DNA from 3 places in the Brevibacillus halotolerans genome. Region 1 is predicted to be linked to each of the others. Evidence: riboswitches for the same ligand, from Rfam matches in the RefSeq annotation. Region 1 holds a riboswitch; each other region holds the start of a gene.

Region 1 (4,332 bases):
ATCCCTTGGACGATCGCTTCAATCCGCTGTTTAATCTTACGCATCGAACCCTGAGACAGCGTGCGAATCGTTCCTTCTAGTCGAGCTACCTCGGCGATAATATTTTGCTTTGTACCGCCTTCGATTTTACCTACCGTAATTACTCCAGCATCTAACGGATTTACATTTCGAGCAACAATCGTCTGTAATTGGGTCACAAGCTGTGCCGCTACAACTACCATATCATTGGCGAGATGCGGATAAGCTGCATGCCCCCCCTTTCCCTTCACCTCAATAAATAATTCTGAAGTGTTGGCAAAGAAAACTCCTTCTTTCATTGCAATGGTACCGACTGGATATTCTGGTGCGATATGCAGAGCAAAGATAGCATCGGGCTGATAGCAACGAAATTCAGGGCTGGCTAGCATTGGTTCCGCGCCGCCTGGTCCCTCTTCTGCTGGTTGAAAAACAAACAATAAATCGTCTTCAGCAGGACTTTTGGCAAACTCACTTAGGATGCCAAGCCCTATAGCCATGTGTAGATCATGTCCGCATGCATGCATATAGCCCTGATGTTGGGAACGAAAATCATAGCTGGTCTCCTCTTCAATCGGCAGTCCATCCATGTCAGCACGCCAAGCTAGCATTCGCTTCGGAGATGTCCCGTTTACTTTAACTAGCACACCTGTTTTCCAAGTTGTTACCTCAAGATGCTCCTGAGGTAACTGGGCAATAAATGAAAGCAAAAACTGCTGCGTTTTAAACTCGGCAAAACCAGGCTCCGGGATCTTGTGCAACTCACGGCGAATAGCTACAAAAGGGGGTGTCATTTACATAACCTCTCCCTTCACGCGGGCCGCCTGCTCTAACACGTCGCGGAAACACACCATAAGGCGGTCGATCTCCTCGCTGGTTAGGGTGAGCGGAGGCAATAGTCGAATAATCGTTTTCTGCGTAACATCAATTAAAAAGCCGGCCTCTAGCATCCCTTGTTGGATATGGCTAACCTCTTCTGGAGCTAGCTTCGTCTGAATGCCGAGCATCATGCCTTTGCCTCGAATATCAGATAGAAGCTGTGGATATTCATCAACTAAATGAGCTATACGAGCCCATAAATACTCTGCTTGCTTTTTCCCCTCTTCAAGCCATCCATCTACCAGCAGAGCTTCCATAACCGCATTGCCCAATGCTGCACTTAAAGGGGAGGGGGCAAATGTTGTCCCATGGTCTCCAGGTTTGAAAAGATTCGCCAGTTTTTCTCCAGCAATCACCCCACCAAGCGGCAATCCACCGCCGACACCTTTGGCAAATAAGATAAGATCAGGTTCCACAGTCGTATGCTGGTAAGCAAACAGTTTACCAGTTCGCCCCATACCTGTTTGAATTTCATCCATAGCAAATAGCATGTCATGTTCTTTACACAGAGCAAAAGCTGTTTGCAAAAAGCTCTCCGAAAGCGGAATAACTCCACCCGATCCGAGAACTGGCTCCATTAATAAGCAAACAGGTGAGTACGTCGTAATAATCTTTTGCAATCCTTCTATATCACCAGGAGCTACCTCATATACAGGAAATGCCGGCAACGGGTAATCCTGATAAACATGAGCTTGTCTTGTAAGCTTGACAGCTCCAAGCGTCCTACCGTGGAAGCTATTTTTTAGCACAACAATCCCAGCATTCTCTTTTCCGGTCATTTTGGCCCATTTATGCACAAGCTTGATCGCGGCTTCTGTTGCTTCAGCTCCTGAGTTACTAAAAAAAACTTTTCCCGGAATCGTATGCGTAACTAACTGCTCTGCCAATGTGATGGCTGGCTTGTTCAAAAAAATGTTGGAGATGTGCAAGAATTTCTCTCCCTGTTCTACAAGAGCTTCTACAATTTTGGGATGAGAGTGGCCCAGAACAGAGACAGCCAGACCAGTAAACAAATCAAGATAAGCTTTTCCCTCTGTATCAAGTAAATAATTGCCCTCTCCCTTTTCAATTGCAATCGGCAATCGTTTGTAGGTGGACATCAAATAGGTTTCATCTTTTTGTAGCCAATCCGTCATGGGAAGACGCCCCTTTTATTCAGCACAATCAATGACTAGCTGATATGATATATATCTTACAGTTTCTTACACGCTTATAGCTGACGTAGTTCTTGCATAATCTCTGTTTTGGATTTGGTTTTTGCATCAATTTCTTTTAGGATTCTTGCCGGTGTCCCAGCCACTACTACGTTTGCAGGAACATCCTGTGTTACAACAGCTCCCGCAGCAACCACTGAGCCTTTACCAATCCGCACACCCTCTAAAATAACAGCATTTGCTCCAACCAATACATCATCCTCAATAATTACAGGTGTGGCAGAAGGCGGCTCGATAACACCCGCTATGACAGCTCCTGCTCCAATGTGGCAATTATTACCAACCGTACCGCGTCCGCCAATAATAACGCCCATATCGATCATAGTACCTTCTCCGATAGAAGCACCGATATTAATTACTGCACCCATCATAATTACTGCATTATTTCCAATGTGTACTTGATCACGAATGATAGCACCTGGCTCAATACGCGCTTGAATTTCCTTTGTATCTAGCATCGGGATTGCAGAATTGCGACGATCGCTCTCTACCACATAGTCCTCAATGCTGTCCTTATTGGCTTCAAGCACAGGCTGTACGTCCTTCCATTCGCCAAACAATACACCTACATTGCCTGTAATAAAGGTTTTTGTATTTTGACCAAAATCAATTCCTTCTAAATTTCCCTTTACATGCACCTTCACAGGCGTCTTCTTCTCGCTCTTTTGAATAAAGCTGATAATTTCGTGGGCATTCATCATGTTCATCGAGTGTTTCCTCCTACCAATTTGGTTTATGTAATCGCTATTGCAAAATTACTGTTTTGAAAAAAGAATAACCCCTTGATAAGCAAAAAAGCAACGAGTGGATTCGCCTACTCATTGCTGGTTCTACCTTGGCAACTCATAAATAGCGCTCCACGAAAGGCGCACCTTTCATGACAAGACGTACGTTATTCACGTACACCCCAGCCGTAGATTGCCGGTCAGCAACGACTTCGGCGCATTGACCTTTTATCCTGTCCTCATCGTCCCGGCGATGTAAAGCAAACAGGATGACTCATCCGCTGCGCACCTCTATTTTGGATTATTCCTATATAATTTTCACTTCACTTTATCAGATAAACCCTTACCTGACAACCGCTTTGTACAAATGGATTTTTTAAGCAAATCGGTATAAAAGAAAAATCGAAACGGGTACGATCACAAAAGCCGTAGCTACAATCCCAACCCAACTGATCCATTGCTTTGATCGTTCACCAATTAATAAATGAACGAAGCTAAAATAGATGGGAAAAACGCCTGTACCAAAAGCAACTAATAAAAATAAAGTGCTAAATTGTTCTCCTCGGTAAAAGTTTAATCCATAGAGGAGCCAGACAAACCAAACAGCTAATAACACAAGGCCAATAAGATATGGTTTACGCATGGACGCTCTCCTTTTAAAAAATTGACAGCTTCGAAGCCTTTCCATTTAGTTATAACATACAATTCAGGAAATTTAAAAATTACATAAGTAAAAAAGCACCCCTTAAGAGGAGTGCTCCAACCATTTTGTGTTTACATATTCTGATTACTTTTTGCCTTTTTCTGCTGTGAGTGAGGAGTCTCCTTCATAAAGCTCGTATCGTAATCAACCCATACATGCTCCTCATCGTGCTTTGTTGTATCCTTCATAATTCCTTTATACAAGTAGTAGAACAAGATGAAAGAGAAGACTAAGACCCCTATGATCGGATACATAGCAATGCCGATTTCCATGGTTTTATATCCCCTTTCCAAATCATTACCAATATTATACTTTATTTAACAGAACATTCAAATGACTTTAGACACATTTTAGACATATTTTATTTCACAAAAAAGCTCTCGCTACCAATATCGCGAGAGCTTCGGCACAATTAATCCAAATCCCCTGGAAACTCCTTCATTACAGAGCTTTTCCAAATGATTTCACCTTGTTTATTGACATAACAAAAGCTATATCCTTGTTCGTCATGTGTTACCACATAAGCCAAACCGTTATGAAATACACCGCCCGATTCAAATTGAGGCTTAATTACCATTTTTCCTTGCTTGTTGATAAATCCATATTTGCCATTCACCTTAACAGAAGCAAGTCCCTCGGAAAAAGGCAATGTACGTTCATAAGTAGGTGGAAGTAAAAACTCACCTTTTTTGTTAATATAGCTTGCTTTAAAATCCCCATCCACAGCAACCATCACATCGGCTACTCCTTCTGAAAAGCTCCCAGGCTCAAAACCCTCTGGTTTCACTACCTCCTG
Region 2 (4,332 bases), on a different contig from region 1:
GTATTATTTTGAAAAACAGCAAGCTCTGCCAAAAGAGATTTTACTTCCTGAGGAAAGTGAGCCGGAGCTGATCTCGGAATGGCTAGGAGTAAAAGTGCTGACTCCAAAACGAGGGAAAAAGCATGAACTAATTGATATGGCTAACGAAAATGCTCGCATTGCCCTAGCTGAGAAATTTGCCCTATTAGCAAAGGATGATGCCCGTACTGTGCAGGCTGTCCATAATTTAGGCAACATTATGGGAATAGGAACCCCTCTTCGTATTGAGGCCTTTGACAACTCTAACATACAGGGAACGGAACCTGTCTCGGCCATGGTTGTCTTTACCGATGGGAAACCAGACAAGAAGGAGTACCGAAAATATAAAATAAAAACAGTAGAAGGCCCTGATGATTACGGTTCCATGCGAGAGGTTATTTTACGTAGATATTCTCGCCTGTTAAAAGAAAATCAGCCATTGCCAAATCTAATTGTAATTGATGGAGGCAAAGGTCAAATTAGTGCGGCGATGGATGTGTTAGAAAATGAATTAGGACTGTTCATCCCCGTCTGTGGACTCGCTAAGGACGAGAAGCATAAAACAGCGATGTTACTCTATGGTGACCCGCCTATGCCTGTAGAGCTTAAACGGGACAGCCATGAGTTTTATTTGTTGCAACGCGTCCAGGATGAAGTACACCGCTTTGCTATCACGTTTCATCGTCAGGCCCGTTCGAAAACAATGCTTTCTTCCCAATTAGATGAGATACCAGGCATAGGAGAGAAGCGGCGGAAGAAGCTGTTTCAGCATTTCGGCTCGTTGAAAAAGATGCGGGAAGCAACAGTGGAAGATTTCCGCCAGCTGGGTATTGGTGATAAATTAGCAAGAGATATTATTGCGCACTTAAGAGGATTGAAGGATGAGAAATAAGCTTATTTCTTCATAATTTTGTGTAATTGCTTTTTTACAAGTAGCTCTATGAATCTCCAGGGTAATATTTTTTTACTAAAGAGTAAGCTTTTGATGCTTTTTCCAACCGGATAACGAAAGGACGGATTAGGAGCTTTTACAATACGTAATACGGTGTGGACTACTTCTTCTGGATCGCCAGAGTGCATGGCGTTGTGCTTGGCTTGCTGTTGCAAATACTCTAAAAAGGTATGATAGGGAGACTCAGGTGAGAAAGCTGCTGCTTCTATGCTTTTTTCCCATATATCAGTTCGATATGGCCCAGGCTCTATTAGGACCACCTTGATGCCAAATGGGAGCATTTCTAAGCGTAGAGATTCACTGAAGCCTTCTAGTGCATGTTTGGAAGCGGTGTAGGGACCGAGCATAGGGAAGCCAAATTGTCCGCAAATGCTGCTCATATTGATAATGAGACCGCTCCTTTGCTCACGCATGGGTTTTAAAACCGCTTGAGTAGTGGCTACCGCTCCAAAAAAATTGGTTTCAAACTGACTGCGCCAGTCCTCTAGAGGGATTTCTTCAGTAAAACCGCCAGTCGCATAGCCAGCATTGTTAATCAATATGTCTATCTTGCCAAATAGTTGTAGCGTTTGGTCGATGGCCTGCGTAATACTATCTTGTTTCGTAACATCTAAGGGGATCATGTGTAAACGGTCCTCAATGCCACGGGCTGAAGCCTCTTGAAGAAGAGGCTCTTTTTTTGTTACATCACGCATTGTGGCGATCACTTGATAGCCAGCTTCTGCAAGAGCGATACTAATTTGTTTTCCAAAGCCGCTTGAACACCCAGTGATAAGAACAACAGACGAGGTGGATTTTGAGTTCAACTGTACGGGGGAAGGTGTGTTATTGTCCGTGTTTGCCTCGGTTTGGTTCTGTAAGGTTTTATTATCTTTCATTAGAAAGCCTCCTTTCATGTCCTATTTAAAAAGGTACGAAAACTATGCTCATTGTATCACGCTACTATCTTCTTATATCCTAAAAAGAATTGTAACGGATAAAGTAACGTGATATAATTCTGAATAATCTCATAAGCAACAACCTCACTTCCCTATACAGGAGTGAGGTAGAGGCGCAAAAACCAAGAGTACCCTCCGGAGATATGGGAATCTATGATGGAGCTGGAAAAGGGGAATTTGCCGAAGTGTGCACGCGATACCCAAGCGGTGCATGCTGGGCTTACGTTGAATAAGCGTAAGACTGTCATTTGTATGTCCTACCCGTCATGCAAATGGAGAGCTATCTCACCGGGCTGCTAAAGCTATTATTACTTGCTTTGGCATTTCCGTGAATCAGGGGAAGGAGGGACCGTGTATGTCCAGTTAGGGCAACGACTAGGTATTTCCTTTGTCGTTGCCTTTTTTGTACTTCAATTAGTAAAAAGCTTTCATTATAAATGAATCAAGGAAGGCATATGATCCAGACTAGCAGAATATACCAGAGGAGAGATTCGAAATGGAAATTGTGGTGCAAAAATACGGAGGAACATCCGTAGGCTCTGCGGAGCGTATTCAAGAGGTAGCACAGAGAATTATCCGTTATAAGGATGCCGGGTATGCCATGGTGGTTGTGGTATCTGCTATGGGAAAAACAACAGATGTGCTGGTCGATTTAGCAAAGGAATTACATGAGAGCCCACCTGCTCGTGAAATGGATATGCTGCTTGCTACAGGCGAACAGGTTTCCATTGCGTTACTTAGTATGGCCCTACAAAGCAGAGGGTACGAAGCTGTGTCCATGACAGGCTGGCAAGCTGGCATTTTAACGGAAGAGAAGCATGGAAAGGCACGCATTAGTACGATCAACAGTCAACGGATTGAGCAAGAAATACAGCAGGGGAAAATTGTCATCGTAGCAGGGTTTCAAGGAGCTAGCGAAAACGGAGAAATTACAACATTGGGACGGGGCGGGTCTGATACTACAGCGGTAACAATTGCGGCTAGTCTACAGGCTACCTGCTGTGAAATCTATACAGATGTATCAGGGGTATTTACAGCCGATCCGCGTATTGTTTCTCGTGCACAAAAGGTAAGCTCCATTTCATATGATGAGATGCTAGAATTAGCAACTCTAGGAGCTGGTGTCTTGCATCCACGTTCTGTGGAAAGTGCAAAAAAACATCGAGTTCGACTTGTGGTTCGTTCCAGTTTTACAGAAGAAGAGGGAACATTGGTTGAGGAGGAGACAAACATGGAGTTAGGCAAAGTAATCAGCGGAATAGCTCATGACAAAGATGTATCTTCTATAACGGTTATCGGAATGCCTGTAAAAGTAGGCATGTTATCCTTATTATTTAAAGCATTGGCGGACGCTTCAATTAATGTAGATATCATTATTCAAAGCACCTATCATGACAAAGCAAATAATGTTTCCTTTACGATCTCCGCTGACGATTTACATAGAACGCTGGAGACCTTGGCGGCTCATCAGGAAGAGTTAGGCTTTGAGCATGTGGAATATGAATCTGGCCTTGCAAAAGTTTCAATTGTAGGAGCTGGTATGATAACCAATCCGGGAGTGGCAGCCGATATGTTTAGTCATTTATCCAGCCAGGATATTCTCATTCGGATGGTATCTACCTCTGATATTAAGGTATCTTGTGTGATCCCGGCAGAAAAAGTGGCGCAAGCTGTAGCTACACTGCATACGGCGTTTGGATTGGATGTTTCTGCCGATGCTGTCGTGCACGCTTAATTTGTTTTAGATAAAACAGAATGTAGAGTGCTTCAAATGGACAGGGATAGGATTGGATTAATCAAGGAGCCTGGTGGAGAGACGTCCACCGGGCTTTATGTGTTTTTTCTGAATTCTATTGACAAATAGTACACTTTTTCAAATAATGGAGAGAAAAACTTTTGGAGAGGGAATTGTCAAATGATCCGAAAACTAACAGAAGCAGATTATGAAGCATTTATAGAATTGGTATCACAAGAGAGAAGCTTGAACTTATTTCTTATTGGTGATGTCGAAAATTTTGGCTTTTCTACCCCTTTTCAAGAGTTATGGGGAGAATGGTCAGCAAGTGACCAGACAAAACTCTCCGCGGTACTCCTGCGGTATTATCACTCGTACGTATTTTATGCTTTGGATAGGTTTGATCTCGAAGGGTTCAGTGAAATTATACTTGCTGACAAGAAGCTGGAGGTTTTATCAGGAAAACAAGATTCTTTGCAAGCTTTTGCAAGCCATCTTCCGAAGCATGAGATCAAAACTACCTATTTTGCAGAATTAGAAGATGACGCTCGATTATCTCAGGATGACATCAAGGGATTTGAGGTAAAAAAAGCCACAGTTCATGATGTCGTAAAAATCGTCAGCCTACGTGATCAGATACAAGAGTTTGGCAGATCTGCTGATGCAGAAGAAGCATTGAAACACACACT
Region 3 (4,332 bases), 110 kb from region 1:
CCGAAACGCTATACAGAGGGTCAATTAATTACGCTAATGAAGACCGCAGGTAAGCATTTAGAGAATAGCGAGTGGGAAAAGGTTTTGTCTAAAACCGAGGGGCTTGGTACAGAGGCTACACGAGCGGGTATTATTACCATGTTAAAGGATCGCAAGTATATCGAGGTGAAGAAAAACCAAGTATTTGCCCTAGAGAAGGGAAGCTTATTAATTGATGCCATTGGAGATAAGATTCTCGCTTCTCCAGAGATGACAGCTCGCTGGGAACAACGGTTGGCAGAAATTGGGCAGGGGCAGGCTTCGGCGCAGGAATTTATGGAGCAAGTCAAAAAATTAGCGTACAAGATTGTTCAGGATGCTACCGAGCAATCTGCTACATGGGACTTTTCCGGTATGGATATCGAGGCAATGCCTAAGCAAGCCTCTACGTTTACTCTAGGGAAAAAGATAGCGGTTTGTGCTGGATGTAAGGGCTCGATTGTAGATAAAGGAAATTTCTATGGCTGTGATCAGTATAACAAGACGGGGTGTAAAATCACTTTACCGAAAAAATTACTCGGCAAATCTTTATCTGCCACCAATGTGAAAAAACTGATGGAGCAAGGAAAAAGCGGATTAATAAAAGGCTTTAAAAAAGGTGACAAGACGTTTGATGCCTATTTGAAATGGGATATAGAGAAAGCGCAATTCCAATTCGAATTTGAAGCAAAAACAGCTTCTTCGGGTGCTAAGGAGTATAAAAAACCAAGCTCAAGAGCACCGAAAGGGAAAAAGATTACAGAAGCGCTATATTCTACTGAGTAGAAAAGAATAAAAGTAGGCAAAGTAACAAACAAGAAAGAAAGGGGGTGTGATGTATGAATCAAGCAAGACCGATTTCCGTTAACGATCGAATAACATCGATTGATACCGTTAGAGGCATTGCGATCCTGGGTATATTTCTGGTGAACTTACCAGCTATGCTAGGAATTCAACCGCTTGACACAAGAGGATATACCAAAGGCGTTGATGCCGTGTTTCGTTTTGGTTATGACTTATTTATCCAGACAAAATTCTACTCCTTGTTTGCCTTTTTATTTGGATTGGGGTTCTATCTATTTATGAGTAGAGCAGAAGCGAAAGGGTCGCGGATGAGGTCCCTTTTTTCGATGCGTCTAGTTGTGCTGTTTCTTCTGGGATGCCTGCATTTTCTGCTTTTGTGGTACGGTGATATTTTACATATGTATGCATTAGTGGGCTTTTTACTTTTATTTTTTTATCGTCAGAAGGCATCAGCCTTGTTTGTGTGGAGCATTTTTTTAATGGCTCTGTTTATGTTGTTTATCTGGTTTGCTTATTCCGGGGATATTGATTTAGATCAGACAGTGCTACTAGAAGCTCCTTGGTTTAATGGACTAGAGGATTATGCACAAAAAGTAAGTCAACGCTATGAAATGCTAAGTGGCATCCAGATTCTCAATGTAATTATCTATATTCCTGAATTACTAGGACTTTTTTTGTTGGGATTGTGTGCAGGAAAGATCAACTTTTTTCAACGTGTGCATGAATGGAAACGTGGATTGCGCATCACTCAGATTGTCAGTCTGGTAGTAACGATTCTATTGTTTATTCCGATGTTTCGTTATTATTTCAGCCATGAAGTCTATGTGTCTGAAGAAATTCAAAAGTACATTCAATTGACGGGGAAAACGTTGTTCGTTTTTTATCTCGTATCGATTGTTCTGCTTCTGGAAAACAAACGTTTTCGAGCAAAAATGCAAGGCTTCACATATGTGGGGCGCATGGCATTAACCAATTACTTATTGCAGACATTGGTCACAGTCCTGTTGTTTTCCCTGTTTATTCCTAATACGGCAGGAATTCCGCTATGGATTGGATTTATCTTTTGTATTACGATTTATCTATTACAGATCATGTTTAGTAAATGGTGGTTATCTCAGTATGCCTTTGGACCAATGGAATGGCTGTGGCGATGTGCAACCTATCTGCAAAAACAGCCACTACGGCTGAAGCAACAAACCCGTGAACGATCATAGATAGAAGGCAAAAAACTAGTTGAAATCTAATGGTTTATCATCTATAATGGCATTATCTTTTTTAATAAAATAATAAAATCCTCATCATATCTGGTGAGGTAGAGGTTGCGGTATTTAAGAGTATGCTGGACGAGACCCAGAGATGTTGTAGACTCCATCAGAAAGGAAAGACCGCCGAAGCTTGTACAAAGACTCTGTGATGTACAGGCTGGGGCTGTTTCCGAAAGGGACAGAACTGTCACGTTTATTTGCCGAATAAGCGTGTTGTGCTATCTTCATGGAAGGTATGATGCGGGTTACGTATAAATCCGTCGACAGATTCTACAATGACGGATTTTTTATATTCCCACTCCTTCCTTGCACGTATCTTTGAAAAGATAAGGAGTGTTTTTTTATGTCTCAAGCAACAACTGGGAATGAAAGTGTAACAAACATATCGACAACTAGGGATGGGGGACAGCCACAGGAATTGAAGCGCGGTCTAAAGGCTCGACACCTGACAATGATTGCTCTTGGCGGTTCTATTGGTACGGGTTTATTCCTAGCAAGTGGTGGAGCTATCTCTCAAGCAGGCCCTGGTGGTGCGATTGTAGCATATGTAGCAATTGGTATTATGGTATATTTCTTAATGACCAGCTTGGGTGAAATGGCAGCTTATATGCCGGAGTCAGGGTCTTTTAGTACCTATGCAACAAAGTTTGTAGATCCTGCTCTAGGCTTTGCATTAGGATGGAACTATTGGTATAACTGGGCTATTACGATTGCAGCCGAGTTATCTGCCGCTACGCTTTTAATGAAATTTTGGTTCCCGAACAGTTCATCTTTATTATGGAGCGGCTTATTTTTAGCCTTTATGTTTGGATTAAACTATCTATCTGTAAAAGGATATGGGGAGTCAGAGTTCTGGTTCTCGATGATTAAAGTAGCAACCGTTATTATTTTCTTGGTAGTTGGTATCTTAATGATTTTTGGCATCATGGGCGGAGAGGCTGTAGGCTTTACGAACTTTACCATTGGCGACGCTCCATTCCATGGCGGCTTTATGGCAGCCCTTGGTGTATTTATGATTGCTGGATTTAGCTTTCAGGGTACAGAATTAATCGGGGTAGCGGCAGGAGAGAGCGACGATCCGCGTAAAAATATCCCAAAAGCCATCAAGCAAGTGTTCTGGCGCATTCTGTTGTTCTATGTTTTTGCCATTTTAGTTATTGGCTTGCTGGTACCCTACACTAGTCCGAATCTGGTAGGTGGAGAAATAGAATCGATTGCTCTAAGCCCGTTTACAATGGTATTTGAAAAAGCAGGCTTGGCATTTTCTGCCTCTGTGATGAACGCTGTTATTTTATCGGCTGTATTATCCGCGGGTAACTCTGGTATGTATGCTTCTACACGTATGCTGTGGGCGATGGCGAAGGATGGGAAAGCACCTAAATTTTTTACAAAACTAAACCGTCGTGGTATTCCGATTTACTGTTTGTTAATGACAGCATCAGTTGGGATGGTTGCTTTCTTCGCTTCTTTTTTTGGCGATGGGGTTGTTTATGCATGGTTGCTTAATGCTTCTGGTATGTCTGGCTTTATTGCTTGGTTGGGCATTGCAATTAGCCACTATCGCTTCCGTCGAGCGTTTGTAGCGCAAGGGCATAGCTTGAGTGAATTGCCTTTTAAAGCAAGATGGTTCCCATTCGGTCCGCTATTTGCTTTTATACTGTGCATCGTTGTGATTATGGGGCAGAATTACGAGGCATTTATTGGAGATAAAATTGATTGGTACGCTATGATGGTATCCTATATCGGCATTCCGATCTTCCTTGCTTTATGGTTGGGATACAAATGGATCAAGAAAACAAAGGTTGTGAAATTGCACGATTGTGATTTTAGCAGTGCACATGTAAGAGACTAGCTTGTAGTCCTTTTATATTGCTCATAGTAATCAATACAGGAAAAACCACTTCTCAAGCAAAAGGAAGAAATTCTGAGGCTTGTGAGTGGTTTTTTCTATGCTTCTTGAACGTTTCCACTCCACGTAAGCTTCTTGTCCATCGATTTTTCTTTTAAAAAAATTTAGTAAATATAAAAAGTTTGTCGAACTAGCATTCTCTATGCCGAACGTTTTAGCTGGTATCGACAAAAGAAGAAAAGTTATGCGTTCAGCGTTCGACATGATTTGAAGGCAAGCTCTTTTATACTTAAAAGCAATGAGTTAAGCAGAAAGGAGCACAACCTTCATGATTACAAGAATCCTACAAATGCGAGCACAATCCCTATCACTGCAAGAAATCGCTACAAGGTGCGA

The links. A riboswitch is a leader RNA that binds a small molecule or an ion and turns the genes downstream of it on or off. The one in region 1 is predicted to bind lysine.
Region 2: linked by a shared signal. The riboswitch ahead of O0550_RS02170 (aspartate kinase) and the one ahead of dapD (2,3,4,5-tetrahydropyridine-2,6-dicarboxylate N-acetyltransferase) in region 1 are both predicted to bind lysine.
Region 3: linked by a shared signal. The riboswitch ahead of O0550_RS03460 (amino acid permease) and the one ahead of dapD (2,3,4,5-tetrahydropyridine-2,6-dicarboxylate N-acetyltransferase) in region 1 are both predicted to bind lysine.

Annotation. Positions count from the first base shown of each region.
Region 1 covers NZ_JAPTNK010000002.1:17,087-21,418, reverse strand. Annotated here, with positions in the region: gene O0550_RS02940 (N-acetyldiaminopimelate deacetylase) at 1-809, opposite strand, end outside; gene O0550_RS02935 (aspartate aminotransferase family protein) at 810-2,030, opposite strand; gene dapD (2,3,4,5-tetrahydropyridine-2,6-dicarboxylate N-acetyltransferase) at 2,105-2,815, opposite strand; lysine riboswitch at 2,951-3,135, opposite strand; gene O0550_RS02925 (hypothetical protein) at 3,210-3,476, opposite strand; gene O0550_RS02920 (hypothetical protein) at 3,608-3,808, opposite strand; gene O0550_RS02915 (WG repeat-containing protein) at 3,949-4,332, opposite strand, start outside.
Region 2 covers NZ_JAPTNK010000001.1:494,224-498,555, forward strand. Annotated here, with positions in the region: gene uvrC (excinuclease ABC subunit UvrC) at 1-910, shown strand, start outside; gene O0550_RS02165 (SDR family oxidoreductase) at 913-1,848, opposite strand; lysine riboswitch at 2,009-2,199, shown strand; gene O0550_RS02170 (aspartate kinase) at 2,405-3,643, shown strand; gene O0550_RS02175 (GNAT family N-acetyltransferase) at 3,824-4,332, shown strand, end outside.
Region 3 covers NZ_JAPTNK010000002.1:123,859-128,190, forward strand. Annotated here, with positions in the region: gene O0550_RS03450 (DNA topoisomerase III) at 1-804, shown strand, start outside; gene O0550_RS03455 (DUF418 domain-containing protein) at 858-2,036, shown strand; lysine riboswitch at 2,128-2,316, shown strand; gene O0550_RS03460 (amino acid permease) at 2,431-3,939, shown strand; gene O0550_RS03465 (DUF4912 domain-containing protein) at 4,265-4,332, shown strand, end outside.